2 regions of the Pseudarthrobacter sp. R1 genome follow, and region 2 is predicted to be linked to the other one. Evidence: riboswitches for the same ligand, from Rfam matches in the RefSeq annotation. Region 2 holds a riboswitch; the other holds the start of a gene.
What was found. Region 2 has a riboswitch for glycine ahead of gcvP (aminomethyl-transferring glycine dehydrogenase). Riboswitches for the same ligand answer to the same signal wherever they lie in the genome.
Positions count from the first base shown of each region.

Region 1 (14,479 bases), on a different contig from region 2:
CTACGTCGTCAGCGCTCAGCTGGACCGGAACCAGGTCCATGCCGCCGTGGCTGAACGGTTCCACCGTCTCATCCGGGGCGCCGTGCCAGCCCACCCATGCGCCGTCGGTCTTGGTCATCATCGGCGCCAGTGCGGTCACCAGGCCGCCGGGGGACCGGCGCCACCCGGAGCCGTCGTCGCCGCTTTCGCCCGGGGCGCAGCGGTCAACGGGCAGCCTGTTCGAGACCACCATGAAGTCATACTTTGTTTTCCCGCTGCGGCCGGAGCCGGCGGCGCCGGACCCGGCTGCGGTGGCAGGTTTTTCCTGGACGGGTGTTTGCATTGCGGCCCCCTGGGGTTGCTTGTGCCTCTCAGCCCACCCTAACGGGACGGAATCTTCCATGCTATTCGTCCGTTGGTCAATCCGGCAGAATACTTGAAAAGGCAAGCTCTCAGCTTTCTCCCCTAAAATGATGGGGTTGCCACGAATTGGTCCCCCTCGTCAATCGACCCAAGGAACACATGAGCCCCGCAAACGAAGTACGTAAGTCCAAAGCTGAGCGAACCGCGGAGGCCCGCGAGAAAGCGCGGCTGATCCGTGAAGCCCAGCTGAAAAAGGACAAGCGCAACAAGCTGCTGATCGGGTGGGGAATTGTGGTGGCCGTTGTGGCTATCCTGGCGGTGATCGCGCTGGTGGTGACGACGGGCATCCGGCAGAACACCCCCATCGCAGACCAAGGCCCGGTGCCTGCCAGCGCCAACGTTAACGGTGGTGTGACCCTCCTGGCCAACACCGAGGTCAAGAAGACAGACGCGGCGACCGTGGACATGGCCAACCTGCCGGCCAAGCCTGATGCGCAGCCCAGCCCCGTGGTGGCACCGGGTGCCGAGGCCGAAGCCGGCCAGCCCGTGAAGGTGATTGCCTACATCGACTTCATCTGCCCGGTCTGCCTGCGGTTTGAAAACACCTACAACGAAGCCCTCACCACGCTCCGTAATGAAGGCAAGATCAGCATGGAGTACCGTCCGCTGGGCTTCCTGGACCGCCAGTCCAGCACCAACTACTCCTCACGCGCCGCCAACGCTGCGGCCTGCGTAGCCGACAAGGCACCGGAAAAGTACGCCGAATACGTGGACGTTCTGTTCGCCAACCAGCCTGCCGAAGGCGGAGCCGGACTCTCTGACGACAAGCTGAAGTCCCTTGCCAGCGAAATCGGTGCGGACATCAACAGCTGCGTGGACGAGAAGACCTTCCGCCCCTACGTAAAGTACTCCACGGAGCTGGCAGCGAACACGGGCATCACCGGTACGCCTACCGTCTTCATTGACGGCAAGCAGTGGGACGGCGCAACCGACCTGAACGCCGAAATCCAGGCAGCCATCGACGCCAAGGCCTAACGGTCTCTTCCCGAGCATCAGGGCCCGCCTCCGGAACGTTTCCGGAGGCGGGCTTTTCCTTTGCCTGCTTCTTTCGTGCCCGAACCGAGGCGGCGTTTTTACCACCGGGAGGACTTGGGCTAACCTTATCTAGCGCCGTCCAGGCGCCCGCCCGCAAGGGCGCGCCTCCTTAGCTCAGTTGGCCAGAGCACCGCTCTTGTAAAGCGGGGGTCGTCGGTTCGAATCCGACAGGGGGCTCCGATTGGCCGTCCGTCCTGAGGGACGTTTCAGGCCTGCGTCGGCGGGATGTTGTGGTTCAGGCGCAGGAGATTCTGCGGATCATAGCGGTCCTTGAGTGCCACGAGGCGCTGGTACTTATCCTGGCCGTACGCACTCCGGGCGGCGTCCGCCTCCTTGATCCCCAGCTCCGCCCCGAGGAAGTTGACGTATTCCCCCTGCTCCGCGAAGGGCCGCATCAGGGCGTAGGCCTTGCGTGCGAAGGCGGTGAGCCGTTCGTCCTCGGCGGCGTCGCGCCAGAAGCCGTAAACGTTCAGCCAGTAACGCGCCGACCGGTTCGGAAACGCTGTTGCCTCCTCCGGGACCCGCCCGAACGCGCCCTCCAGGTGGTGGATGTCGATACCGGTTCCCTGCCACGCCAGCTCGGAGGCGAAACCCACCACGACGTCGGCCACCTCCTCGTCCAGCCGCGAAAACGAAACGTTCTTCCAGTAGCCGCGTGAGCCCTTGGGAAACACGGCGTCCATGGCGCTCTGCCAGTCCAGCCACGACGCCGGCCCCACTTCCTCCTCGTCAGGCGGGGCATCGGCCCGGAGCTGGTCAACGAGGTTGAGGCCGGCCTGGTGGTCGTCGCCGGCCCAGGCGAATCCAAGAATCATCCAGGGCTCGTCGCCCATGCCGAAATCGGGCGGAAGGACCAGGAAGGAGATGATCGGGTTCATCTCATCAGGCAGGTCCCGGGTCCAGGCATCGAAGGCCAGCAGGGCGTGCTTCCAGTGCTGTTGCCGGTAGAAGAGGTTGCCGCCCAAGGGGGCCGCCGGCAGGGGATGGGCGCGGAAAGTGAAAGAGGATACGACGCCGAAGTTTCCGCCACCGCCGCGCAGCCCCCAGAACAGTTCCGCGTTTTCGTCCGCGCTGGCGTGCAGGTGTTCGCCTGCGGCGGAGACGATGTCCGCGGCTTCGAGGTTGTCCAGGCTCAGGCCTCCGGTTCGGGTCAGCCAGCCCACCCCGCCGCCAAGGGTGAGTCCTGCCACCCCTGTCCCGCTGATGACCCCCAGCGGAACCGCCAGCCCCTGTGCGGCCGTGGCCCGGTCCACATCAGCCAGGGTAGCTCCCGGCTCAACGGTGACGAGCCGCCGTTCAGCGTCCACCTGGACAGCCCGGAGTGATCCCAGGTCCAGCACCAGGCCGCCCTCAACAGTTCCGTGGCCGGCAATGTTGTGCCCTCCGCCGCGTACCGCCAGCGCCAGCCCACTGCGACGCGCAGTATCCAGAACAACGTCAATGTCCGAGACTGCCCCAGCCTTTGCGATGGCTCGTGGGCGGAGATCGACCATGCCGTTCCATACGGCCCGGGCTTCCTCGTACAGCGGATCCTGTGGCTCGATCAAGGGTCCCTGCAGCCGCCCACGCAACTCCTGCAGTGACTGCTGGACGTCACGTTCCGGATCGTGGTGATGAACTGCGGCCATCGCTGATGCTTCCGGGTCAAAGGGCGAAAACTATTCACAGGGAATCCCGATGCCCGGAGTCTAGGAGCAGTTCCGCGGGCCGGTCAATAGCTTCTTCTTCCAGCCGCAGCCAGCCCGGATTCAGGGCGGCATACGCTTTCAACGGGAGCGGGATTAATGTCCGCGAGACAGGGACGAAACGCGGCCACAACATTGGCTGCGTACGGTCGGGGGCATGACAGCTCACTTTCCGGCCCGTATCCGGGCCTGGTTCGCGGACACCTTTTACTGCGACACCCCCGGCCAGGCTGCAGATGCCATGGCAGATGCGACGCGCTGGGGGTGGCTTCCGGCCCTCAGCGGCGTGGCCGTCGGAGCGGACCAGGCGCGGGAAAAGCACCTGGATTCCGCGGCGGAACCGGGCGGAATGTCTGGTTGAACACACTATTGCACGGGTGAGTGCATAATGACCTAAACTGCTTCACTGAGGTGCCTGAAATGGCGCTGTGCAGCAACGAAAGTGAACATGCAATGGCTACCGATTACGATGCTCCACGCAAGCAAGAAGAAGAGTCACCCGCGGATTCCCTGGAGGCACTGCAGGCCTCGCGTGGCGGCAACGCACAGACCGCAGTGATCGACCTCGACGAAAACGACACGGCCGAGGGTATCGACTTGCCCGGCGCCGACCTTTCCAACGAGGAACTCACTGTCATCGTTGTTCCGGAGCAGTCAGATGAGTTCACCTGCTCCTCCTGCTTCCTGGTCCGCCACCGGTCCCAGGTGGCCCGCGAAAAGAACGGCATGAAGTACTGCCGCGACTGCGAAGGCTGACATTCCGTACGAAAAGCAGCGCCGGACACCCCATCGGGTGTCCGGCGCTGTTTCGTCTTTCCGGCACCGTTATCCGGCATAACGGGCGGGTCCAGAAACGGCACCGGAACGGTTAAGGACGGCGGCAAAAAGGCCCCGGATTTACTGCGGCGTGATGCGCTTCCCGGCTTCCTCACGGTTGCGCGCCGAAGCGGCCACAACCCTCGTTTCGGCGGTGCTGCGCTCCTACGCTTGAGCTATCCAACCGCTCCACCAAACATGGATGGCACCACAATGAAAAAGTTCCTCATCTGGCTCACGGCGCTCTTAATGGCTGTCGGGCTGGGAATTCTGGTTCCGGGGCCCGCCTCGGCAACCACATCGTATTGCGGCCTCCAATGGGGTTCGAAGGCGAAAGCCGTTGAAACCATGAGCGCCGCCGCCGTCACCAACATCCGGACCGGGCAGCACTACTGCTTCGACCGGATGGTGATTGACCTTAAAGGTGATGTTGCCGGCTACAACGCCCGCTACGTCAACAAAGTGACACAGGACGGTTCCGGAAATCCGGTACCTGTCCGGGGGCAGGCGTTCCTCCAGGTCACCGTGACCGCCCCGTCCTACGACGACAACGGCAACGCCACGTACAGCCCGGCCAACCAGGCCGAACTGTCCAACGTCAACGGCTACCAGACCTTCCGTCAGCTGGCCTGGGCGGGCAGCTTTGAAGGTTACACAACCATCGGTCTGGGCGTCCGCGCCCGGCTGCCCTATCGTGTGTTCACGCTCGATGGCCCGGGATCCGGCTCACGGCTGATTGTGGACGTGGCGCACTTCTGGTGACACAACCCAAAAGGTGCCGCATCCCCAACGATCGGGGGTGCGGCACCTTTTGTGTGCGCTGCTGTTAGGGGCTACTCCGGGACAACCAGGGCCGGAGTATCCCGCTTGAGGGTTTCGCCGCGGAAGAAGCCCGGGTGCAGCCGGGCCATGATGAGCATGAACACCGCACCCAGGGCCAGGATGCCTACCCCAAGGACAAAGACCAGCCCCACGCCGAAGACCTCAGAGCCGCTGCCGAACTCAGGCGCCCAGCTGTCCACGGCCGTCTGTACGAACACTACGAACAGGCCCACCCCGCCCAGCACCGGGCACAGGAGCCGCAGGACGAAGTTGCGGGCGCTGGTGAAGACGCTGTGCCGGAAGTACCAGGCGCAAGCCAGGGCGGTCAGGCCGTAGTAGAAGCAGATCATCAGGCCCAGGGCCAGGATGGTGTCATTGAGGACGTTTTCGCTGACCACGTGCATCACGGCATAGAATCCCGCCGACATAACGCCCGCCGCGACGGTGGCGAAGCCCGGCGTCGCAAACTTCGTGCTGATCCGGCTGAACGGCTTCGGCAGGGCACCGTAGTGGCCCATGGCCAGCAGGCTGCGCGAGGGCGACATAAACGTGGACTGCAGGGAGGCAGCGGAACTTGAGAGCACGGCAAGGGACATCAGGATGGCGAACGGGCCCATGATGGGGGAGGCGAGGGCTGTGAAGATGTTCTCGTGGATTTCCGTGTTGTTCAGGCCGTTGCCGGTGTCTCCGACGCCGGCGAACATCATGGTGGCGATGCTGACCAGCAGGTAGATGGCCAGGACGATGACGGCGGTGAGGGTGCCGGCCAGTCCGGAGGTCTTCTTGCCGTTCGCCGTTTCCTCGTTCACGGTGAGGCAGACGTCCCAGCCCCAGTACACGAAGATGGAGAGCGAGATGCCGGCGGCGATCTGGCCGAAGGTTTCAATTTTGGTGACATCGAACCACTCCCAGCTGAAGGGGATGGCCGTTTCGGAGCTGGACCAGTTGGCGAACGCCATGGCCACGAACAGGCCAAGGACCAGCAGCTGGAACCCCACCAGGCCGTACTGCACCAGCTTGGTGGTGTGCATCCCGCGGTAGCTGACCCAGACCGCCAGGGCCACGAACACAAAGCAGGTCAGCACGTTCAAGGCTTTATTGGCCGCCAGGTCGGCCAGCCCCGGTTGGCCTGTGAGCTGCGAGAGGAACAGGTAGAAGAAGTCGACGGCGACGCCGGCCAGGTTGGACAGCACGATGATATTTGCTGCGAGGAGCCCCCAGCCGCCCATCCAACCGACCCAGGGGCCAAAGGCTTTGGTCACCCACGTGAAGGTGGTGCCGCTGTCCGGGGAGTCGGCGTTGAGCTCCCGGTAGGCGAGCGAGACCAGGATCATGGGGATGAACCCAATGAGGAAGATGACCGGCAGCTGGAGCCCGGCCTCGTTGACGGTGGGGCCCAGTGCGCTGGTCAGCGTATAGGCCGGTGCGATGGTGGAGATGCCAAGAACGACGACGGCGAGAAGTCCCAGCTGCCCGCCCTTCAGGCCCTTCGGGGTAATCCCGTGGGCACTACCCGGAGCATGCTGTCCTGCCCCGCGTCCTGCCCCGCCTGCGGCGGGGGCGCCGGTGCGGATGGTTTCTGTCATGACACCACTTTCTGGGAGGCAGCAGGCTGGTGTTGGGTGATGCAGTGGATACCCCCGCCGCGGGCAAACAGCTCGCGTGCGTCAATGGCGACGATACGCCGTCCGGGGTAGGCCTCGGCAAGGATCTGCAGGGCCTTGTCGTCCTGGGGGTCGTTGAAGCTGCAGGCAATCACACCGCCGTTGACCACCACGTGGTTGATGTAGCTGTAGTCCACGAAGCCTTCCTCGTCCCGGAGCGTTTCGGGGGCGGGGACTTCGATGATGTTCCACCGCCGGCCGGCGGCGTCCGTGGTGCCGCGCAGGAAGTCGATGACTTCCCGGCAGACCTCGAAGTCCGGATGTTCGGGATTCCCCTGGGAGTGGACCAGCAGCGTGCCGGGCGAGGGGATGGCCGCCACGATGTCCACGTGGCCGCGGGTGCCGAAGCGCTCGGAATCCCGGGTCAGGCCGCGGGGAAGCCACACCACATGGGTGGCGCCGATGGTGCGGGCCAGTTCCGCCTCGACGTCGGCCCGGCTGAGGCCGGGATTGCGCCCCGGATCCAGCTGCACTGTTTCCGTAACGAGGACCGTTCCCTGGCCGTCCACCTGGATGCCGCCGCCCTCGTTCACCAGCGCCGACACGATGTGGTGTGCCCTTGAGCGGCCGGCCACCTCGCCGGCGACCAGGGCATCCTTGTCCCACTGCGCCCAGTCCTGTCCGCCCCAGCCGTTGAATACCCAGTCCACGGCGCCAAGGTTCCCCTCGCCGTCCAGGACAAAGGTGGGGCCGACGTCGCGCATCCACGCATCATTCAGCGGGGCTGCAAGTACCTCAACCTCAGGGTGGAGGTAGGCGGCGGCCGTCTCGACGTCGTCGGGATCCACCACCATGGTGACGGGCTGGAATTCGACGGCGGCGTTCGCCACTGCAGCCCAGGTGGACCTGGCTGCGTGGGCAGCTTCAGCGGACTCGCCAAGGGTGTAGCCGCCGGCGGGAAACGCCATCCAGAGCCGCTCCTGCGGGGCTGTTTCGGCGGGCATCCGCCACTCGGCCTGCACCAGGGCAGCCGCGTCCTGCTGGGCGACGGGGGCGGTCACGAGCACACCTCCGCGAACCCGCGCTCGCCGCCGATGGATTCATTCGGGCGGACGGGCTCGGTGAGGCGGCCGTAGGTGTCCGGACGGCGCGTTGCCAGGAAGGGGAACAGGGTCAGCCAGTCCTTCCTCTGGTCCAGGTCCAGGTCTGCTACCAGGACGGCGGACGCGTCGCGGGGTGCCTGGGCGAGGATGCGGCCGTAGGGGTCGGAGATGAAGGACGAACCGTAGAAGTTCAGGGTGCCTTCGCTGCCCCAGCGGTTGGGTGCGATCATAAACAGCCCGTTGGCGATGCCGTTTCCTACAATCACCTGCTGCCAGAGCGGCTGGGTGTCAAAATCGGGGTGGTCCGGTTCGGAACCGATTGCCGTGGGGTAGACCAGGATTTCGGCACCGCCCAGTGAGTACAGCCGGGCCACTTCGGGAAACCATTCGTCCCAGCAGGTGGGCATGCCCAGCCGGGCGCCGCCGAGTTCGGCAGGGGCATGCACTTCGTAGGCGTCAGCCGCTGCCGGGCCCTGGCGGAAGAACTTGTCCTCGTAGTAGCCGGCAGTGACGGGGATGTGGAGCTTGTGGGTCCGCGCCAGGAGTTCGCCCTCCGGCGAGACCAGGATGGCCGTGTTCAGGCCCAGCCCGTCGTCCTGCCCGTCCGGGTCTTCGGCCCGTTGGTACAGGGACGCGTGGACCGATACTCCGTGACGACGGGCAGCGTCTGCGGCGAAGCGGAAGGTGGGCCCCGTCAGCAGGTCTTCGGCGATGTCCGAGGGCCGGGAACGGGTTGCCCCCTCTCCTGGCTCGTTGTGCGGCCGCGTGTCCGCCGGATAGCGCGAGAGCGTCAGCTCCGGCAGGAAAACCACCGAGGCTCCCAATGCAGCGGCCCGGCTGATGCCCTCGTCGAGTTCGGCCTCCACAGCGGCGCTGTCAGCTTGCCATCGGTGCTGGACCACGCCAACGCGCAGGGCCTTCCGGCTGGACGGCGATGTCCGGGCCAAGGAAGCGGGGGCGTCGAGGCAGGAAATTTCAATCATGTTTGCTACTCCAGTGAGACGACGGTCACTAAATGAATGACGTTCATTTAGTATGCGGTTCCATCGCTCCGGATGCAAGGGGAAATATGAATCGCGTTCGTTTATGTCGGGAAAAAGGAATTAGTAAGCTCACTGAGAAATTTCCCGGAGGTACCGTCCTCTGCCCGCTGCCGGGCTGGTAGCGTCGGGATTACTGGACCAATCGAGGAGGACGCATGAAAGCTTCACCGACACTGACCAACAACCTGCAGGCTGTGCTGACGGACCTGATCGAGTTGCACCTCCAGGGCAAGCAGGCCCACTGGAACATCGTGGGAACCAACTTCCGCGACCTGCACCTGCAGCTGGACGAAATCATCGACGCCGCCCGCCAGTTTGCCGACGATACCGCCGAGCGGATGCGCGCGCTGCATGCCCTCCCGGACGGACGCAGCTCCACCGTGGCCGAATCCACCAGTCTCGCTCCGTTTCCTGAGGGCCTGATCAGCACCAAGGATGCCATCGATCGGATCGTCGCAGCCCTGGAAGCTGCCGTCGGCACCATGCGGAAGGTCCATGATGAAGTAGACGAGGAAGACCCCACGTCGGCTGACCTGCTCCACGAGTTCATCGCCAAGTTCGAGCAGTTCGCCTGGATGGTGAACGCCGAAACCATGAAGCCGACGGCGAGCGTCACGGCGCCTGACGCTTAGCCGGCAGGGCGCCACGTACGGCCTTTCAGCGCCCGGCCCGGACAGAAAGTCCGGGGCCGGGCGCTGTTTTTATGCCTGCCTGAGCGGGCCTCTTATGCAGCCTGCGCCCCTACTGCGCCTTGGGCACCCTCCGGAGCACGACGGCGGCCAGGACTGCCGCCGTCGCCATCAGCACCAGCCCGATCGCCGCGGTGACGTGCACGCCGGAGTCGAACGCGGAGCCGGCGGCTTGGCGGACGGCTTCCGCCAAGGGCGCCGGCAACCCGGCTGCGAGTTCCATGGCTCCGGCCAGGGTTTCGCTGGCATGGGCAGTGCCCTGGCCGGCGGCCTCGACCGCCCCGGCGGGAAGCCGCAGGTTCTGCTGGTAGGAGGCGGTCAGGATGGAGCCCAGGACGGCAGTTCCCAGCAGGGCGCCCACCTCATAGCCTGTCTCCGAGATCGCCGAGGCTGCCCCCGATTTTTCCGCCGGGACGCTGCCGAGGATGAGGTCATTGGAGATGGTTTCGGCCGTTCCGACGCCCAGGGCCAGGACCAGCAGGGCAGCGAGCAGCAGTGCCGGCCCGTCGGCATGGCTGCCGAACGTCACCATGCTGTAGCCTGCGGCGCTCATGGCCAGGCCGGTGCCCACGACGAAACCCGGCCGGACCTTCCGCACGACCGGCACCACCGCAAGGCCCGCCACAACGGTTGCCACCAGCGCCGGAATCATTGCCATTCCCGCAGCGGAAGGGGACATGCCCTCAAGGAGCTGCAGGTGCTGGGCCAGGAAGAGGATGAAGCCGTTGAAGGAGAACAGGGCCAGGACGTTTGCCGTGATGGCCATGCTGAACACCCGGTTGCGGAACAGGGACATGTCCAGCAGCGGGCTCTTCAGCCGCTGTTGCCGCCGGACAAAAGTGGCACCCATTGCGAGGCCGAAGGCCAGGCTGCCCAGTGCCAGCGGTCCGGCACCCTCGGTGGCGAATTCCTTGATGCCGTAGACCACCGGAACCATGGTGAGCAGCGAGAGCAGGATGCTCGGCGCATCCACCCGGCCAGGTGTTGGGTCCTTGGACTCCGGAATGAATGCGGGTCCGAAGGCCAGCAGGGGCAGCATGATGGGCACGGCCACCAGGAGTACTGCTCCCCACCAGAACTGCTCAACGAGCCACCCGCCAAAAATCGGGCCCAGGGCGGCGCCGCCGGAAAAGCCTGCAGCCCAAATGGCAATCGCCAGCCGCCGGCGGTTGGGATCCACAAATATGTTGCGGATCAGGGACAGTGTGGAGGGCATCAGCATGGCGCCGAAGAAACCCAGGGCCGCGCGTCCGGCGATCAGCCAGCCGGCGCTGGGAGCGAAGGCTGTTACTGCCGATACGGCTGCAAAGCCAATGCTGCCAATGATCAGGAGCCGCCGGCGTCCAATCCGGTCGCCCAGGCTCCCCATAGCCACGAGCAATCCAGCCAGCACCAACGGATAGGCATCCACAATCCACAGCAGCTCCACTCCCGAGGTGCCCAGCGCTCCCGCGATCGCAGGCAGCGCGAAGGTCAGGGCGGTGTTGTCCACGGCCACGAGCAGGACCGGGAACATCAGCAGTGCGAGCGCAAGCCAGTCGCGCCACGTGCCCCTTGCGGGGTCCGGGGTGTCCAGGGCAGTGCGGGTGAGGGCTTGCTGGGAGGCGGAGGACGGTGTCATGAGGTAACTATACCGTCCAGACGGTATAGTTAAGAAATCCTCTATCCGCGATGCATGATGGGAAGCATGCCCCGAAAACCCGTAGCGCGAGATGCAGTCCTCGATGCCTTTGAAGAACTCCTGATCGACGTGGGGGAGAGGGCCGCCACGCTGGATGCGGTGGCAAAACGGGCCGGCGTCTCCAAGGGTGGCCTGCTGTACCACTTCCCCAACAAGGAAGCGCTGATCACTGCCACTTTGGAGCGGTTGGACCGCTTGGCAGGAGAAGACCTCGCCGCCATGGCGGCTGCACCGGAGGGGGCCGCGGCCTACTTCATCCGGTCATCCCTCTGGTCCGATACCCCGATGGACCGTTCTTTTGTCGCCGTGACGCGACTCGCCGAGGTGGCCCACGAGGATGCCCGCCGCCGCTTCGCAGTCATCCAGCAGCAATGGCTGGACCTGATCGGCAAGGACGTGGGCTCTGCGATGGCAAAGGCCGTCCTGTACATGGGGGATGGGTTGTACTTCAACGCCATGTGGGAAAGCGGGCCGTCCGGAAACGCCGGCGACAGGCAGGCTCAGGTCGACGAACTCCTGGCCGCCGTCGAGAGGCTCAGAGGCTAGCCGGTATTTGCTCCTGAGCCTGCGGCGTAGGAGAATTAGTGCATGTGTGGGCCGTCACCGGCCACCAGGAAAACCCAAATGAATAGCCTTTGATCTGCGGCGGGAGAGTTCTGCCAGAAGGTACAAGCAGGCGCCGTAGGAGCAATACCTCCCCAGGAATCTCACAGGCCCATGTACCGCCGCGGCGAGGCAACTCTGGAAAGTAGCAGGCTGTCCGCCTGGCATCCGGTTCGCCGGATACCTGGACTGTTGTGCTCACCGACGGTGCAAGCGGGGCCAGCGGATGCCGGCAACGCGGAAACTCTCAGGTCCAATACAGAGCGGGGAGGAACCCGATTCGATGCGGCGTACCCTGATGCCGCCTTAGCTATGGAGTTCCCCGTGACTGTATCTCCGGCCCCCGCCTCTCCGGCTGTTGCCGCCCCGGCTGCTGCCACCTTCGTTGACCGGCACATCGGCGCACGCCGGCAGGCCGACGTCGACACCATGCTCAAGGCCGTGGGGTACGACACCGTGGACGCGCTGGTGGATACCGCCGTCCCCAAGGACATCCGCCAGGACTCCGCGCTGGAGCTGGCGGGCGCACTGAGCGAGGTGGAGGCGCTCGCCGAACTGCGCAGCCTGGCGGCCAAGAACAAGACCGCCGTGCAGATGATTGGCCAGGGCTACTACGACACCGTCACGCCGCCGGTGATCCGCCGCAATATCCTCGAGGGCCCGGCCTGGTACACCGCGTACACGCCGTACCAGCCGGAGATTTCCCAGGGCCGCCTGGAAGCGCTGCTGAACTTCCAGACCATGGTCCAGGACCTGGTGGGCCTGCCCATCGCCAACGCCTCCCTGCTGGATGAAGCCACGGCCGTGGCCGAGGCCGTGCTGATGATGCGCCGCGCGAATAAAAACAAAGAGGTGCGCGACGGCAAGACGGTGCTGGACGCCGACTGCCTGCCGCAGACCATCGCCATCGTGAAGGGCCGCGCCGAGGCACTCGGCTTCGAGGTTGAGGTGGCGGACCTCTCCACGGGATTGCCCGACGGCGCCATCAACGGCGTGGTCCTGCAGCAACCCGGGGCTTCCGGCCGGGTGTTTGACCACAGCGCCGTGATCGCCGATGCCAAGGAGCGCGGCGCCCTGGTAACCGTTGCGGCCGATCTGCTCGCGTTGACCCTCATTACGCCTCCCGGTGAGCAGGGCGCGGACATCGCCGTCGGCTCGGCACAGCGCTTCGGTGTCCCGCTGTTCTACGGCGGCCCGCACGCCGCCTACATGGCAGTCCAAAAGGGCCTTGAACGTTCAATGCCCGGCCGGCTGGTGGGCGTCTCGAAGGACTCCGCGGGAACTCCTGCCTACCGGCTGGCCCTGCAGACGCGCGAGCAGCACATCCGCCGCGAAAAGGCCACGTCGAACATCTGCACGGCGCAGGCCCTGCTGGCGATCGTCGCATCGATGTACGCCGTCTACCACGGACCCGAGGGGCTGAAGGCCATTGCGCACTCCGCCCACGGCCACGCGAGGGTCCTTGCCGCTTCGCTCAAGGCCGCCGGCCTTGAGGTACTGCACACCAGCTTCTTCGACACCGTCACGGTCTCCGTGCCCGGCAAGGCGGCGGGCATCATCGCCGCAGCAGAGGCCAGGGGAATCAACCTGCGCAGCATCGACGCGGATACCGTGGGCGTCTCCACCGATGAAACGACAACACCGGACATTGTCGACGGCGTCCTGGCCGCCTTTGGTGCCGGGCTGGCTGAGGTGGGGGACGGGTTCGGCCTGGATGCCGCCGTCGAGCGCTCCTCCGACTTCCTGCAGCACCCGGTGTTCAACACCTACCGTTCAGAGACCCAACTGCTGCGCTACATCCGCAAGCTCAGCGACCGGGACCTGGCGCTGGACCGCACCATGATCCCGTTGGGTTCCTGCACCATGAAGCTGAACGCCACGGCCGAGATGGAAGCCATCTCCTGGCCCGAGTTCGCCTCGATCCACCCCTTTGCTCCGGACTCCCAGACCGAAGGCTGGCGCGAACTGATCGGGGACCTGGAAGCGCAGCTCACCGAGATCACCGGGTACGACCAGGTGTCCATCCAGCCCAACGCCGGTTCCCAGGGCGAGCTCGCCGGCCTGCTGGCGATTCGCGGATACCACCACTCGCGCGGGGACCAGCAGCGCAATGTCTGCCTGATCCCGGCGTCGGCGCACGGCACCAACGCCGCTTCCGCCGTCCTCGCGGGCATGAAGGTTGTAGTGGTGGCTACCGCCGCTGACGGCACCATCGACCACGCCGACCTGTACGCCAAGATCGAGGCCAACAAGGACGCGCTGTCCTGCATCATGATCACCTACCCGTCAACGCACGGCGTGTATGACGCCGACGTGCGCGAAGTCTGCGACGCCATCCACGCCGCCGGCGGCCAGGTCTACATCGACGGCGCCAACCTCAACGCCCTCGTCGGGTTGGCCCAGCCGGGCCAGTTCGGCGGCGACGTCTCGCACCTGAACCTGCACAAGACGTTCTGCATCCCGCACGGCGGCGGAGGGCCCGGCGTCGGCCCTGTTGCTGCCAAGGCGCACCTGGCGCCCTTTATGCCCGGCAATGCGGCCACCTGGACCGAAGGCAACGATGTCCCCATCTCCGCCTCAAAGTACGGTTCCGCCGGCGTGCTCCCCATCTCCTGGGCGTACGTGAAGCTCATGGGCGGGCAGGGCCTCACCGAGGCCACCAAGTCCGCCTTGCTCGCTGCGAACTACATCGCGGCCCGCCTGAACGACTTCTTCCCGGTCCTGTACACCGGAGAAGGCGGGCTGGTAGCGCACGAGTGCATCCTGGACCTGCGCGAGCTCACGGCCAAGACCGGAGTCACCGCCGAGGATGTGGCCAAGCGCCTCATCGACTACGGCTTCCACGCCCCCACCCTGGCGTTCCCCGTTGCGGGCACCCTGATGGTGGAACCCACGGAATCCGAGGACCTTGGCGAGATCGACCGCTTCATTGAGGCCATGATCTCCATCCGGGCCGAAATCGACCAGGTGGCGCAGGGTGACTTCACCGTTACTGA
Region 1 is NZ_JAMKFI010000001.1:11,627-26,105, forward strand. Features, by position in the region: gene M8J71_RS00050 (alpha,alpha-trehalose-phosphate synthase (UDP-forming)) at 1-322, opposite strand, end outside; gene M8J71_RS00055 (DsbA family protein) at 502-1,377, shown strand; tRNA gene M8J71_RS00060 (tRNA-Thr) at 1,541-1,614, shown strand; gene M8J71_RS00065 (FAD-binding oxidoreductase) at 1,644-3,065, opposite strand; gene M8J71_RS00070 (hypothetical protein) at 3,280-3,483, shown strand; gene M8J71_RS00075 (DUF4193 domain-containing protein) at 3,576-3,878, shown strand; gene M8J71_RS00080 (AMIN-like domain-containing (lipo)protein) at 4,152-4,700, shown strand; gene M8J71_RS00085 (APC family permease) at 4,772-6,346, opposite strand; gene M8J71_RS00090 (agmatine deiminase family protein) at 6,343-7,368, opposite strand; gene M8J71_RS00095 (nitrilase-related carbon-nitrogen hydrolase) at 7,422-8,450, opposite strand; gene M8J71_RS00100 (Dps family protein) at 8,666-9,142, shown strand; gene M8J71_RS00105 (MFS transporter) at 9,252-10,820, opposite strand; gene M8J71_RS00110 (TetR/AcrR family transcriptional regulator) at 10,887-11,426, shown strand; glycine riboswitch at 11,517-11,615, shown strand; gene gcvP (aminomethyl-transferring glycine dehydrogenase) at 11,796-14,479, shown strand, end outside.
Region 1: it holds a riboswitch for glycine, as region 2 does, so the genes downstream of both, gcvP (aminomethyl-transferring glycine dehydrogenase) here and gcvP (aminomethyl-transferring glycine dehydrogenase) in region 2, are expected to answer to the same signal.

Region 2 (14,479 bases):
ACCAGTTCGCGGCCGGCGGTCTTCAGCGTGGCGGCCAGGGCGCGGGCGTTGGTGTGGACGGTTTCGGCGATTGCCTTCAGGCCGTCGGGGCCGTGGTAAACGGCGTAGAAGGACGAGACGATGGCGAGCAGCGCCTGCGCGGTGCAGATGTTGGAGGTGGCCTTCTCGCGGCGGATGTGCTGCTCGCGGGTCTGCAGGGCCAGGCGGTAGGCGGGGACACCGGCGTTGTCCTTGGAAACGCCCACGATCCGGCCGGGGAGGGTGCGCTCCATGCCCTGACGGACGGCCATGTAGGCGGCGTGCGGTCCCCCAAAGAACAACGGCACGCCAAAGCGCTGGGTGGAGCCGACGGCAATGTCCGCGCCCTGCTCGCCCGGCGGGGTGATGAGGGTGAGGGCCAGGAGGTCGGCGGCGACGGTGACCAGGGCCCCGCGGTCCTTGGCCTCGGCGATGACGGCGGACTGGTCCCACACCCGGCCGGAGACGCCGGGCTGCTGGAGAACGACGCCGTTGATGTCGCCGTCGGGCAGTCCGTTGGTGAGGTCGGCGATCTCCACCTCGAAGCCGAGGGCTTCGGCGCGGCCCAGCACGATGGCGATGGTCTGCGGGAGGAGGTCGGCGTCCAGGACGGTCTTGCCGTCCTTGACCGTCTTGGACTTGTTTGCGCGGCGCATCAGCAGCACGGCTTCGGCGACGGCGGTGGCCTCGTCCAGTAGGGAGGCGTTGGCCACCGGGAGCGCGGTGAGGTCCTGGACCATGGTCTGGAAGTTCAGCAGTGCTTCGAGCCGGCCTTGGGAGATTTCCGGCTGGTACGGGGTGTACGCGGTGTACCAGGCGGGGGCTTCGAGGATGTTGCGGCGGATCACCGGCGGGGTCACGGTGTCGTAGTAGCCCTGGCCGATCATCTGCACGGCCGTCTTGTTTTTGCCGGCAAGCTTGCGGAGTTCGGCGAGGACCTGGACTTCGCTCAGTGCGCTCTCAAGGGTGAGGGGCTTGTCCTGGCGGATGGAATCGGGGACCGCGCTGTCGACGAGGCCATCGAGGCTGTCGTAGCCGACGGCCTTGAGCATCGTGTCGATGTCGGACTGGCGGCGCGCGCCGATATGGCGATCTGCGAAGGTGGTTGGGGACGATTGAACCGTCATGAGAGGAACTCCATAATTCAGGTGGTGCCGAAGCACCACGTTGATTCGGGTTCCTCCCCGCTCTGTATTGGACCTGAGAGTTTTGCGTTGCTTTGCTGTTCAGCAGAGCGCCACTTGCACCGTCGGTGAGCCCGGTTTCCCGGACTGCTTTCCAGAGTTGCCTTGCCGCGGCGGTACGTGGGCCTGAGAGATTCCTGGGGAGGATTTGCTCCTACGGCGCCTGCAGAACGTACCGGCAGGACTCTCCCGCCGCAGATCATAAGCACGTGCCACTGGTGGGTGACACGGCTCACACCATACCTGGTTGCGGGGCTGGATGCAAAACGGGGTTGCATTTTCAGGTGGGCTTACGACGGCGGGAGGTGCCGCCGTCGCCCTCTCACCGAAGCGCGGGTCAGGGGGTCCTGGGGCTGGCTTTGGTGCCGATCCGGTACCCGGCCCAGAATGCCAGGACGAGCAAACCGACGACGGCGATTGCCAGGCCGGCCTGCGTCCCTGGCGTAACGAACGCCAAGCCGCTTCCGCTGAAGGGCTCGTTGCTCAGCGGCGCGTAGGCGAACCAGCCAAAGCTGGCATTTTGGCTGTTGCTCCACGCGACGAAGCACCCCACCAGCACCACGGCGAGGGCCGCTACCGGCAGGACAGCTCCACGGAAGCGGGCAAGTCTCGGCGTTTTGTGTGCGTCAGGTGTGTTGTTTTCCCCCATGCAGGCGAGTCTAGTGGTGCTGTTGATAGTTACCCCGCCGCACCGGACAGACGACGGCCGCTGTAGCTAGGCTGGGCGGATGTTGACCATCGGCAGCACCGTCCTTGGCGTCAATGACGTCGCCCGCGCCACAGCTTTTTGGCATGCCGCCCTCGGCTACGTCCCCCGGGAGCCCGGGGATGAGACCTGGATAATCCTCGTGCCAGCGTCGGGACCGGGAGCGCAGCTGGCACTTATGCTGAGCGAGACGCCCGTGCAGGACCACCCTCGCATCCACCTGGATTTGTATGCGGACGACCAGGCAGCAGAGGTGGAGCGGCTGATCTCGCTCGGTGCCCGGAGCGTCGACTGGGACAGGTATCCGGAGGACTCCGACTTCGTGGTGCTCGCCGACCCTGACGGGAACCGCTTCTGCGTTATCGACCAAAGCCCGCGGTAGCACCGCCGTCGAACTTTGTGCCGGTGATTCACGTTCCGGCGCTGGAACCCGCCCTCCGGGAACAAGCGCGCACGCCATCGCGTTGGCATACCTACGAGCGGCATTCCCATGCGGCGGCACCCAACAGAATGGAACCACATGGTCAGGGCTATCTGGAACGGAAAAGTCATCGCCGAATCCACGGACACCGTGGTGGTGGAGGGCAACCATTACTTCCCGCGTGACGCAGTAAATGCGGGCTACCTCAGGGACAGTGACCTCTATTCGGTCTGCCCCTGGAAGGGCAAAGCCAGCTACCACTCGCTGGAAGTGGACGGAAAGCTGAACGTGGACGCGGCCTGGTACTACCCGGAGCCCAAGGCACGCGCCAAACAGATCGAGGACCGCATCGCCTTCTGGCGCGGCGTGACCATCGAGGCGTAGCAGCGGAAAGCAACGGGCGACGGCGGGACTTCCCGCCGCCGCCCGTTGCTTTTGCCAGGGCCCACCATCGCGCCCTCGGCCTGCAATCCCGGCTACGCCGCCAGCGGAAGATCGAACAGTTGCTCGGCGAGCCGGATGAGGTGGCGGGGAGCGTCGGTCTCTTCGCCGGGGTTTGTGTGGCCCAGGAACATGGCGGTTCCGTGGATGGTTTCGTCGAGATCGATGCCTGCTTCACGGATGAGGACTTCGGCCCGGAGGTTCTCGGCGTACCTGATTCCCTCGCTGTCCAGGTAGGCATGCCAGTCAGTGCTGGCAATACGCCCTACTTCCCCTGCAGCCACCCGCTGTAGTGCTGCAAGGTCCAGCTCCACGGTTTTGATGTGGACCGGATGAACGAGGCGGGCAGGGACCACTAGGGCATTGACGGAAGTGTTCATGGTGTTGTCCTTGTAGCTGAAAAACGAGGTTTAGGCGCCGCTGGTGAATGGCGAAAGCGAAATGGCGCAGGCGGGATGGCGCGGGCAGCCGACCGGGCTAGGAGTCCCGTTTCGGCTGCCCGCTGGCTTGATCAGCGCTGGTTTTTGCGCGGCTTTACGAAGTTAATTTCACTGGTTTCGTTTTTAGCTCTTTTGTCGGCTCTTTTTTCGAGGATCGACTTGCCGGCTTTTTTAGCGGCGCCGCTTTTCGGGGATTTTCCGGACATCGGAATCACGCCTTTCTGTGCTTTGCGTTACCCGATACCATACCTACTTTTATTTTTTATGCCAGTCCTTGAAAAACCTGTTCCAGCGGGCGTCCCGCAGCCCCGACGCGGGGCCAGGGAGTGTGACGAGTACGGTTATCTCCTTTTGCACTTCATGACAGAAGATTCGCTCTTAGTCTTTTCCTGTCAACGGTCGCAACTAAAGCCGGAAATGCACTGAATTTGCATCGTCCTTTTCTGCTGCCCTAAGAAATTCGCGACTCCAAGCGGCTTTAGGACGTTTGGTCCTATCCTGGCGAGAATTAGGTAGAAGGCAGCCCCGGGATCATCATCGGCCAGAGTTCCGTGGGGTCAAAGATTTGCCGCTTCTTCCTCAGCCAGCCTGACCATGCGAAGCTCGTCCTCGATCGCGCGCGACGGCCAATAGTCTTTCGACAGCTCACTTGCCCGGATTCTGTCTGCCTCCGGGAAGAGCTTCGGGAGCAGTCCGGACGCCTGAAGCAGTGCGATCAGCACGATGATCCTGGCATCGGGTGCCTTGGGAACGGGTTTGGCGCCGGGCGGGTTGGGGCCAGGCTCCGTGGCGCCAGGCCTCCCGCCATCCGTGGTCCCCGCACCGGGTGCCCCGGTTGCCGTGGTATCCGGCACCTCGAGGTTGGACGGTGCGCCGTTGAGCGCGGCCTGGACCCTTTTCAGCAGCGCCGCCTCGGGCGCATGGTCCTTCTCCGGGAACCGCACGGCCCGGAACCGGCCCAGGTGCTTTTCCCCGACATGCTCCACGATGCCCAGTGACACCAGCCCGTCGTAAACGCGCAGCACTTCGGCGCGGCTTTCCAGCACCGAGACCCACCACTTGGGAGTGTGGGGCCGGGATTTGCTGCGGATGAGTTCCAGCTCGTGCTGGTAGTCCGTTACCGGGGCCGTGCCAGTGGCCCTGACGCGCTTCCCCTGCAACTCGATCGCGCCGAGCAGGTCCAACTCGGCCAAAATCGCCCCTGCCACCGTTGTCCTAAGTGCGAACAGCGGCACTTCAGGTTTACCGTTCTCGTCATTTGTGGCCAAAAGCAGGAAAGCTTGGGGAAGGCTCAGCTCCACAGATCTAGGTGTTTCAGCATCCATAGCATCATGGTGGACCGGTTGGGCAGCCACCACAATGGGGATTTGCAGGCGGGGGCCCTAACTTTCAGCGCCCGGCTGCCCCGCCGGGCTGATGACAGTGCCTCCAATACGACAGCGCGCGGGCCGAGGAACCCCCGGTTAGCCTATCCGGGCAGGACTACCGTCGTCTCGATTTCGATGAGCAAGCCGTCCATTGCGAGGCCTGTGACGCCCACGATCGTCTGGGCAGGATGATCTGACGACCCCTGAACTTCCTCGATAGCTGCCGTGATCGTTTCGTACTGCGTGGGCTGCAGGGTGTAGATGGTTCGTCGATAGACGTCCTCCCACGAAGCCCCGATGCTGTCCAGGGCTGTCTTGATGTTGCGCATGGCGGCCTTGGTCTGCTCACCAAGGTCGTCGCCGCCGACGAGGGCGAAGTTGGCATCAAGCGCGACCTGGCCCGATAGAAACACCAGTCCTGCGGCAGGAGCGGTGACAACGTGCGTGAATCCGGGCGCCGCATGAAGCTCTTTGGGGTTCAATAATTTTCGGTCTGACATTGGAAACCCTTCTTTCCATCTGGGTAGTGCACACTGTTTGCCGAGCCCTGGTGATCTCAGCCAACATCACCGCGTAAAGGTCCCAAGTCCGGTTCTGTTGTAGAAGTCCAGGGTGACGCTTGGTGAGGAGCCGCCGATTGCCGCTGCAAAAATCGCACCGGCCAGGCCGTTGCCGTTCTCTCCGATCGATTCAAAGCTAAACGTATCGCCGTCAAAATGGGTGAGCGGGAAAGTGGTGGGGCTGCCGGCCGGCCCCATTCTCATGGCCAGCTTCCCGCCCTCTTCGAAGACCAGCAAGGGGCCGTAGTAGGAGTTGTCATAGGTGCCTGAATAGGCCCTGTTTGGCTTGGCGGGCGAGGGGTTGGCGGGAACCTTGGTGTAGTCCACCTCAGGCTTGCCGGCCTCGTCCTGTTGCTTGAAGATGCCAGAGATAAAGGTCAGCCAGTCGACGGTGGGCCGCCCGTGCTGGGCCGTATCCATAAAGTCGGCGTTGATTGCTTCAGGAATCCCTTGCGGGCGGCCGTTGGTCAGGGCCACAATGGCCAGTTGTTCGCCGGGGAGCATCGACACAGCGGTGGCTGCGCCGAGGTTGAATGCCCCTGAGTGTCCCAGCTGGACGCGGGCCTGGTCATCGTAGGAAACGTTCCAGCCCAGCCCGTAGAAGCGGGAACGGGCAGCAGGAGCCGACGCCGGACCGGAGAAGGCATGGGGAACGTGGGTTGTTTGGAGGGCAGCGGAATCAATAACCGGCTTGCCTTCGTAGGTGCCGTTGCCCAGCTGCAGCCGGAGCCACTGGGCGAGGTCCCGCACGGATGAACTCGCGCCCCCGGCGGGAGCCTCGGCGTCAGGGGCGCGGCGGTATTTCGCTGCCCACTCCTTGTTCCCAAGCGGCACATGGAGCCTGGCCTTGTTTTTGGTTTCCTCAAAGTCCGAGAGCCGGTAGCTCGATGCGGACATGCCCAGTTGGCGGAACAGGATCTCCTCGGCCAGATCCTCCCAGGTTGTCTTCATCGCGTCGGCTGCGGCCTGGCCAGCCTCGGTGAAGCCGAAATTGCTGTAGTTGTAACTCGCCCGGAAGGTATCAAGGGGCTGCTGGTTGAGGTGGCTGAGGATGTAGGCACGATCGAACCCGAGGTCCTCCAGCAGATCACCCGAACTCGTCCGCAGTCCACTGCGGTGGGACATCAGGTCAGCGAAGGTTGCATTACGGGTGACGTAGCCATCGTGGAACGCGAAGTTCTTGTTGTGCTCCATAACGGGGTCTGTCCATTCGATGACCTGTTGTCCCACTACCCCTGCCACCACGGTGGAGGCCAACGGCTTGGATACGGAAGCCACCTGGAACACGGTGTCAGGTGTGATCCTTTCGGGCTTCCCGACTTCCCGGACCCCGAAGCCCTTGGCGTACACCACCTCGTCCCGGTACACCACGGCGACAGCCACGCCCGGAAGGCCGGTACTTTCCATGGCGTCCTGAATGAACTCGTCAAGCCTTTTCAGGGCGTTATCCACTTTCGCCCGGTCCAGCAGTGGTTCGACCTGCCTGGGCGGGGCAGGGAGCAGTGATCCTGGTGCAGGCTGTGCAGCCGTGCCGGCGGAAGGGGACAGGAGGGGTAAACCGGCTGCCCCGGCCACCCCCATCCCGGCGGTCTTCAGTACGGTACGCCGGTTCGGGAAAACGGAACCATTATCCATGTCGAATCCTTGATCAGGCGGTGGGCGTTTCAGTAGGCCCCAGCCTTCCCGACAGCCTCAATTCTGGACCCCGCGCTGCAGGCAGGCAATGGAAACTGCGGAAGTTGGGTAGGCCTGGGTGCCAGGCGGATCAGCGGGCATAAGCTGATACCACCAGTTCCCTTCCAGCACGCGGGAGGTCATCGTGGACGCTGAAACCGCCGATGTGGTGGGTCATGATGTCACCACCATCACCTGTGTGTGCGGCAACACTGTCAGCCAGGACGGATTGATACAGGCGAACTCAGAGGGCGTGCCCGTTTATGCGGCATCCCCGGTCCCCGAAGGGCTGGCGCCCTGGCCGGAGGACGAGGACCTCTACACGCTGTGCCCCCGATGCGGGCGGGTGTACCGCGACGCCGTCATTGAGGAGACAGGGACCGCGCCCGTCGCGTTCCGGGTGGACGTCACCACCGGCCCCGTCGCAGAGGCAATCCAGGTCCACTGGGACCTCAGCCCGTAAAGGCGGGCGACGAGACCCACAGCAAAGGGAAGCGGACGACGGCGGGGGGCGCCCGCCGTCGTCCGCTTGCCCGAGCAGGTCCGGACGCAGCGGCAGCTGGCCACACCGGTGCTAAGTATGCTTACGATGTTAAGCGACTTGTCCGCACGACAACGGCCGGAGCACTCCGGTGGGAAGAGGTAACCATGGCCATGTTTCCTGTTGCAGAGCCGAGGAAGACGGGTGGGGCATGGGTTCCGTAGTAATTTTCGCTCCGTCCCCCGTCCTGACGGTCACAGTAGAGGACGTAAACGGCACCGCAGACATCCACATTCACGCTGGCGGCCAGGGCGTATGGCAGGCCCGCATGCTCAAGGCGCTTGGTGCCGAAGTGACCATGTGTGCTGTTTTTTCCGGCGAAAGCGGACGCATCCTGCAGCACCTGATTGATGATGAAGGGGTCAAGGTGCTGCCTGTTTCCGGCGAAGGAAACAGCGGGGCGTATGTCCATGACCGCCGCAGCGGCGAGCGCGATGTGGTGGCGGAGTCGCCCGGCCACCGGCTCACCCGCCATGAGCTTGACGAACTTTACGGGCTGACGTTGCAGGCCGGGATGAAAGCGGGCACCGTAATCCTCAGCGGCACCGGCCGGGAGGATTCGGTGCCGCCGGACATGTACCGGAGGCTGACAGCTGACCTGCGCACCGCCGGGTGCACCGTCATCGCTGACCTTGCCGGCGAAAGGTTGAATGGGATCCTGGCGGGCAACCCGTCAGTGGTCAAGATGTCCGACTCTGAAGTTGTGGACAGCGGCCGGGCCGGCGTGTCGGAAACAGGACAGCTGGTCGAGGCAATGCACACCCTCAACCGGGAGGGCGCATCGGCCGTCATTATCACCCGTGCCCACGAACCCTCCCTGCTCCTCAGCGACGGGGAAATCAGCGAAATCCACGTTCCGCAGTTCGAGAGCGTGGAAACAAGCGGCGCCGGCGATTCACTCACCGCCGGGGTGGCAGCGGTGCTGGCCGACGGCGGGCACCTTCACGATGCCGTTGTCCTGGGCACGGCAGCAGGCGCCCATAACGTGACCCGCCACGGACTGGGCTCCGGTGAGGCATCAGTGATCCATGAAGTGGCGAAACTGGTCAGGATGGTTCCTCTGAATGACACCAGTGAGACCGATGCGGCGCAGCAAGTGAGCCCCGACGAGCTGGCACGAAAGGTCAAAACATCATGAACCAGCCCACCCGTGTCCTTATTACCAACGACGACGGCATCGGCTCCCCCGGCCTGCATGCCTTGGCCGCGGCTGCCGTCCGCGCCGGCCTGGACGTGGTGGTCGCAGCCCCCGCCTCCGAGGCCAGCGGCAGCAGCTCCTCGATCACCGCAGTGGAAGAGGACGGCAAAATTGCGATTGAAAAGCGCCAACTGGAGGACCTGGATGGCGTTGAAGCCTTCGCTGTGCACGGAGCGCCGGCCTTCATCACCATGATTGCCACGCACGGCGCCTTCGGTCCTCCGCCGGACGTCGTCCTGTCCGGAGTGAACCGCGGCGCCAACGTGGGCCGGGCCATTCTGCACTCCGGAACCGTTGGAGCGGCACTGACAGCCGGTGTCAACGACGGACGCGGCATGGCAGTGTCTTTGGATACCGGCCTGAATCCGGAAGAGATCCATTGGGACACCGCCGCACGGTTGGCGACCAACCTGCTGCCGTTCCTGCTGGAGCAGGACGCCGGAAGTGTCCTGAACCTCAACGTACCCAACACTGCCGGGCCCGAACTCCCGGCGTACCGCACCGCCACGCTAACGAGGTTCGGCATCGTTCAGACCACCCTCGCGGAACGTGGGCAGCAGCACGTGCGCCTGGCCATTGCGGACACCACGGAAGCGCCCGATCCGGACAGCGACGCCGCGCTGCTGGCGGCTGGCTATGCCACGGTGACTGCCCTCCAGCCGGTCACCGGAACAGTACTGCCCGCCCTGGACGCCCTGCCTCACGCCGCATCGCGCGGTTAGCAATTTCCCGGGCGCATCACAGAAGGAAGCGGACGACGGCGGGAGGTGCCCGCCGTCGTCCGCTTCGCTTTGGTGCCTAGGAGCTGAAGGGGACCTTCTCCCAGCTCAGGATGTTTCCGCCGTCGGAGCTGTTGCCGGCCACCGTGAACCGAACGTAGTTGGTGGCGTTGGCCGAGCCGTCTACGGTGATGCGCTGCAGGCGGTCCGCGGCGGGCTGGCCGTAGACGTCCAGCCAGGGTGAGCCCTCGGCCAGGGGCTGGTTCTCGGCAAAGACGTGGCTGTCGCCATTGATCAGGTAGACCGGGCGGTCGAAACCGTTGGTCTCCTCGACGATGGCCTGCACTATCCCGCGGAACCCGGAGAGGATTTCCGGATTGACGGTGGCAGCGTTGAGCAGCGACGGATCGAACATGTCGGCCTGCGTCATCAGCACCACGGCGCGGTCGTTGCGGCGTTCGGCGTCCGCGAAGGTGTCGCGGATCTGGTTCAGCACGGCCTCCGTCCGGTGCTTAACTTCGGCCAGCTGCCCGGACGTGGCTTCGGTGTTGCCCAACCCGCTCCAGGGCTGCAGCGCGTTGTTGCTGCCCTGGATGTTTAGCACGGAGAAGGCCACGCGGTTCTGGTTGAAGCGGACGTTTTCGGGCAACCCAAGGTTCTCCTGGCTCTTCACCGGCATGGTGGCGCCAAGGGTCTTGCCGGGCTCGTTGAAGAAGACTTCCCGCAGCTTGTCCAGCCGCTCCAGTGGGTTGTACGCACCGTTGTTGGTCCGGTGGCAGTCCACCCACTCGTTGTCGCCCGGGGTGAAGACCAGCGGCTGCTCGAAGGTGTCGAACTGCGTACGGATGTTGGCGAAGTACTCGTCCGAGCAGACCGAGGAACCGTTCTTGATATCGCCCACGTGGGTGACGAACTTCAAATCCTTGTCGGCGTTGATGTCCTGGATTCGGGCGGGAAACTTGGCGATTTCGGCGTCGCCGTACGGGATGTCGCCGATGACGCCGAAGGTGAAGGCCTCGCTGGTGCTGTCAGCGGCGGTGGCGGGCTGGGACGAAAGGAGGCCGAGCGCCAGGACGGCGGCCGCCGTCGTGATTTTCAAGGTCTTGGAAGGCATGGGGAGGGTCCTGATTCTGGTGGGAGCGACTGAGGAGGCGGCTTAGGACGCGCGGGCGGTGAGGAACTGCTGCAGGCCGTCGAGGTCGTCGGTGTTGATGTGGTCCACGCCGGCGTCGAAGAGCTCGTTCCATACAGCTTCGCGTGCGGCGCCGGGCATGTCCGGGGTGGCCCAGAAGCGGACGCGGTAGCCGTTGGCGTGGGCCTCGGCAACGTAGGCGTGTAGTTTGGCGCGCTCGGCCTCGGGCATCGGACCGATGCCCTGCCAGGTGAACAGCTTGGTCCAGTTGTCGCTGACCAGCGGCATCAGGCCTGCGGGCTTGCCGGAGGTGAGGTCGGCGGAGCGGCCGTCGTAGAAGCTGAACCGCTTCTCCTGCGCCTGCATTGTGGCGAGCGGACGGTTGCCACTGATGACGGCGGTGACCGGGCCGGTCTTGGTGGTGCCGTTGGTGTAGCGGCTCATGATGTCGCGGTATTCGGCCAGTTCCTGCTCGATGGCGGCGTACGTGGCTTCGCCTTCGCTCTTGATGTCGATCAGCAGCTGCAGGCTGCCGTCCCACTTCGGGTAGACGCTGTGGCCCTGCTGGCTGCGGACCAGGTCCTGCAGCGGGTCGAGGTAGAGGCTTTCGAGGGTGACGCCGGGCTGGACGTCCTCCAGGTCGTGCGCCACCAGCAGCTCGCCGTCCACCAGCCACACGTCTGCCTCGACACTGGTGAAGCCGCGCTCCAGTGCGTCGAACAGGGGGCGGTCGTGCTCATAGTCATTGTGCGCATGCGCCTGGGCCAGCGGCTGGCCGAGGACGACGGGAGCGGGCTTGGTTGCCTCGGCCTGAGCGGGTGCCGCGGCAGTTCCGGCCAGGGAGGCAAGGACGGCGACGGCGGCAAGGGTGCGTTTCACGAACACGGAGTACTCCTGGTACCTCGGGGATGTCCGCCCGGGCGTTTGGGGGCGCCGGACAGAAAGGGTGCGTGAAAAGACTGCTGGCCGCGGGAGAACGGCGGAGGACCTGTTGTTTGCCGGCGGGTGAACTGGAAGGGTCCAATCCCCTGCGCGGCAGCCCCGGCATCCTAAAGACCTATCCCCGCGTTACGACGCTCCGAGGTAGATGCTGACGGTGGTCCCCCCAGTGGGACTGGGAGAAATCTCCAGCCGTCCCCCGTGGGCGGCGGCGACCCTTGCGCACGTCGCCAGGCCCAGCCCCGTTCCCGGCGGGGTCGCCTTCCCGGTGCAGGCGGACCAGCGGTTCGACCACCTTGCGCCGGTCCGTTGCTTCGATTCCCTTGCCGTTGTCCTCCACCCGCACCACGGCACCGGCTCCAACACGCCGCCCACTGACGGTGATCACCGGGGGAACCCCCGGACGGCGGTACGCCACCGCGTTCTGGATGAGGTTTTGCAGGGCTACGCGCAGCTGGCTTTCGTCGGCGTCAAAAACAAAATCCTCACAATGCACTTCTGCGCCGGCTTCCTGCAGGCCCAGCCTCAGGTCCTCTGTGACCTCCCTGACCAGGCTTGCCAACGACACCCGGGTCCTGGACAGGGAACCGCCAATGGAAGCGAACCCCAGCAGCTCCTCCACCATGGACAGCATCCTCCGCGCGCTACCGCCGACGATGTCCAGGTACTCTGCGGTTTCCTCCATGTGGCCCGATTCGGCGTCCGTCGCCCCCAGCTCCACGTAGCCCAGGATGGAGGTCAGCGGGTTCCGGAGGTCATGACTGACACGACCTGTGAATTCAGCGAGGCGTTCATTGCTTTCCCTGGTTTCATCCAGGGCGTCGGCCAAGGCACCATGAAGTGCCGTGACCCGCCGGGCGGCCAGCAGGCGGGTGTGCAGGACAAAGGGGTCCAGCGGTTTGCCCACGTAGTCGTCCGCTCCAGCCCTCATGCCTTCCAGCACGTCCGCCTGGGCACCATGCGAGGTCAGCAGCATCACGTACGTGTAGGAGCTTGTTTCGGCGGCCCGGATTGCCCGGCAGAGGTCAAACCCGTTGAGCCTTGGCATCATCAGGTCGCTGACCACCACCTGGGGACGCCGCTCCTGGTAAAGCTGCCAGGCAGCGTCGCCATCAGCGGCCACAATGCACTGATGACCGGACTTTTCGACGGCGGCCTTCGCCACAAGCAGCGATCCTTCGTCGTCGTCGGCGACCAGCACCGTCATGGCGGCCCCGGAGTCATCCAGCCCTCCGGAAGTCGACGCGGCTTCCACACCACGGCCGGCCAGTCCTCCCGGCGCGCTCCAGTTCGAACTAACTGCCATGATGCCCCCCGGCATTTATCGTCACGGGCGGGCCCACCATCGGTCGCCGGAAACCATCGTCCCACGGGACAGGCTGGCAACGGTGGGGCTGGCAAGGGCGGGGCTGGCAAGGGTGCTGACGACGGCGGGGGGCAACGCCGTCGTACATTCTTCCCTCCCCCGACGGCGGGGCCAGCTCAGGGGGGGTCCTGCCAGTACCCGTTTCAGCAGAAACTCCCACGGGCACCCGGAAAAGGCGTTGACTGGAGGAAGGCCGGCGCACCGGCACCGGCAGGGACCGTCATGAGCAAAGGAGTCATCATGCATACACGGACACTTGGGCAGGGTCTGCAGGTTTCGGCTATGGGGCTTGGCTGCATGGGCATGTCGCAGAGCTATGGTCCCAACCCCGGGGACCGCCAGGCCATGGTCGGCGTACTGCGCGACGCCGTGGAGATCGGGATCAACTTCTTTGATACGGCCGAGGTGTACGGCCCCTTCGTCAACGAGGAACTCGTTGGTGAAGCACTCGCTCCGGTCCGCGACGAGGTGGTCATCGCAACCAAGTTCGGGTGGCGGATCGAGGGCGGCAAATCCGTGGGGCTGGACAGTTCACCGGAGCGGATCAAACGTGTTGCGGACGAGTCACTCCGCCGCCTGCGCGTCGACACGCTCGACCTCTTCTACCAGCACCGCGTGGACCCCAATGTGCCGATCGAAGAGGTGGCCGGTGCCGTCGGCGAGCTCGTCCAGGCCGGCAAGGTCCGCCACTTCGGCCTGTCCGAGGCCTCGGCCGCGACCATCGGCGCCGCCCACGCCGTCTTTCCGGTGACAGCTCTCCAGAGCGAGTACTCGCTCTGGACGCGGGACCCGGAACCGGAAGTGCTGCCCACCCTGGCGGAACTGGGAGTCGGATTTGTGCCTTTCAGCCCCCTCGGCAAAGGCTTCCTCACCGGAACCGTCGATCCGTCCACCCAGTTCGCGGAAGGCGACGTCCGCGGCACCATTCCACGCTTCACAGCCGAGAACCGCGCCGCCAACCAGGCCTTGGTGGAGCACGTCGCCGAACTGGCTGCCGCCAAGAACGCCACCCTAGGACAAATCGCGCTGGCCTGGCTCCTGGCGCAGCAGCCTTGGATCGTGCCGATCCCCGGGACCCGGCGTCGCGAGCGCCTTGAGGAGAACGCAGCGGCAACAACCGTCCCGCTCTCCGCAGACGAGGTTGCCGACCTTAACGCCGTCGCCAGCCGGATCGGGGTGCAGGGGAACCGCTACAACGATGTGCATATGGGGCTCGTGGGGCGGTGATGGCCTAACACTCTCACACTGAGAAAACGGGCCGGAAGTGACTCCGCGTTGAAAGGCAAGCGGACGACGGCGGGAGGCGCCCGCCGTCGTCGCTTCCTTTGGTGCCAAGCGGCTGAAAGGAGCCCGCCAGCCGCACTTGGCCCAGGCTCCCCTGCCTGGCTAGAGCTTTGCCCGGAAGAAATCCGTCAGCTTGCCAAAGGGGATGAGGCCCACGCGGTCGTAGAGGTCCACGTGGCCGGCCCCGGGAACCCAGAAGAGTTCCTTCGGCCCGCTGGCGAGCCTGTATGCCTCCTCGCTGAACTCCCGTGAGTGTGCTTGGTCGCCGGTGATGAACAGCAGCGGCCGCGGCGCGATCAGCTCCAGGTCGTTGAACGGGTGGAAGTTCATGAACTTGGTGTTGGTGGCCAGGGCCGGATGCGTGGTGGTGTTTGGGTGGTAGCCGCGGGCCGTGCGGTAGAAGTCATAGAACTCCCGGTCCACCGCGGTCGATTCCGCCGTGAGCACTTCCGGTGTCCCTCCCGTGTACTGGACAGCTCCGCCGGCGAA
Region 2 is NZ_JAMKFI010000006.1:26,514-40,992, forward strand. Features, by position in the region: gene gcvP (aminomethyl-transferring glycine dehydrogenase) at 1-1,145, opposite strand, end outside; glycine riboswitch at 1,198-1,305, opposite strand; glycine riboswitch at 1,307-1,404, opposite strand; gene M8J71_RS06210 (hypothetical protein) at 1,540-1,851, opposite strand; gene M8J71_RS06215 (VOC family protein) at 1,931-2,290, shown strand; gene M8J71_RS06220 (DUF427 domain-containing protein) at 2,429-2,713, shown strand; gene M8J71_RS06225 (hypothetical protein) at 2,806-3,150, opposite strand; gene M8J71_RS06230 (hypothetical protein) at 3,282-3,416, opposite strand; gene M8J71_RS06235 (GOLPH3/VPS74 family protein) at 3,768-4,535, opposite strand; gene M8J71_RS06240 (RidA family protein) at 4,679-5,077, opposite strand; gene M8J71_RS06245 (serine hydrolase) at 5,144-6,772, opposite strand; gene M8J71_RS06250 (hypothetical protein) at 6,957-7,274, shown strand; gene M8J71_RS06255 (1-phosphofructokinase family hexose kinase) at 7,504-8,490, shown strand; gene surE (5'/3'-nucleotidase SurE) at 8,487-9,272, shown strand; gene M8J71_RS06265 (metallophosphoesterase) at 9,349-10,383, opposite strand; gene M8J71_RS06270 (phosphatidylinositol-specific phospholipase C/glycerophosphodiester phosphodiesterase family protein) at 10,426-11,286, opposite strand; gene M8J71_RS06275 (HAMP domain-containing sensor histidine kinase) at 11,459-12,646, opposite strand; gene M8J71_RS06280 (aldo/keto reductase) at 12,947-13,933, shown strand; gene M8J71_RS06285 (alpha/beta hydrolase) at 14,093-14,479, opposite strand, start outside.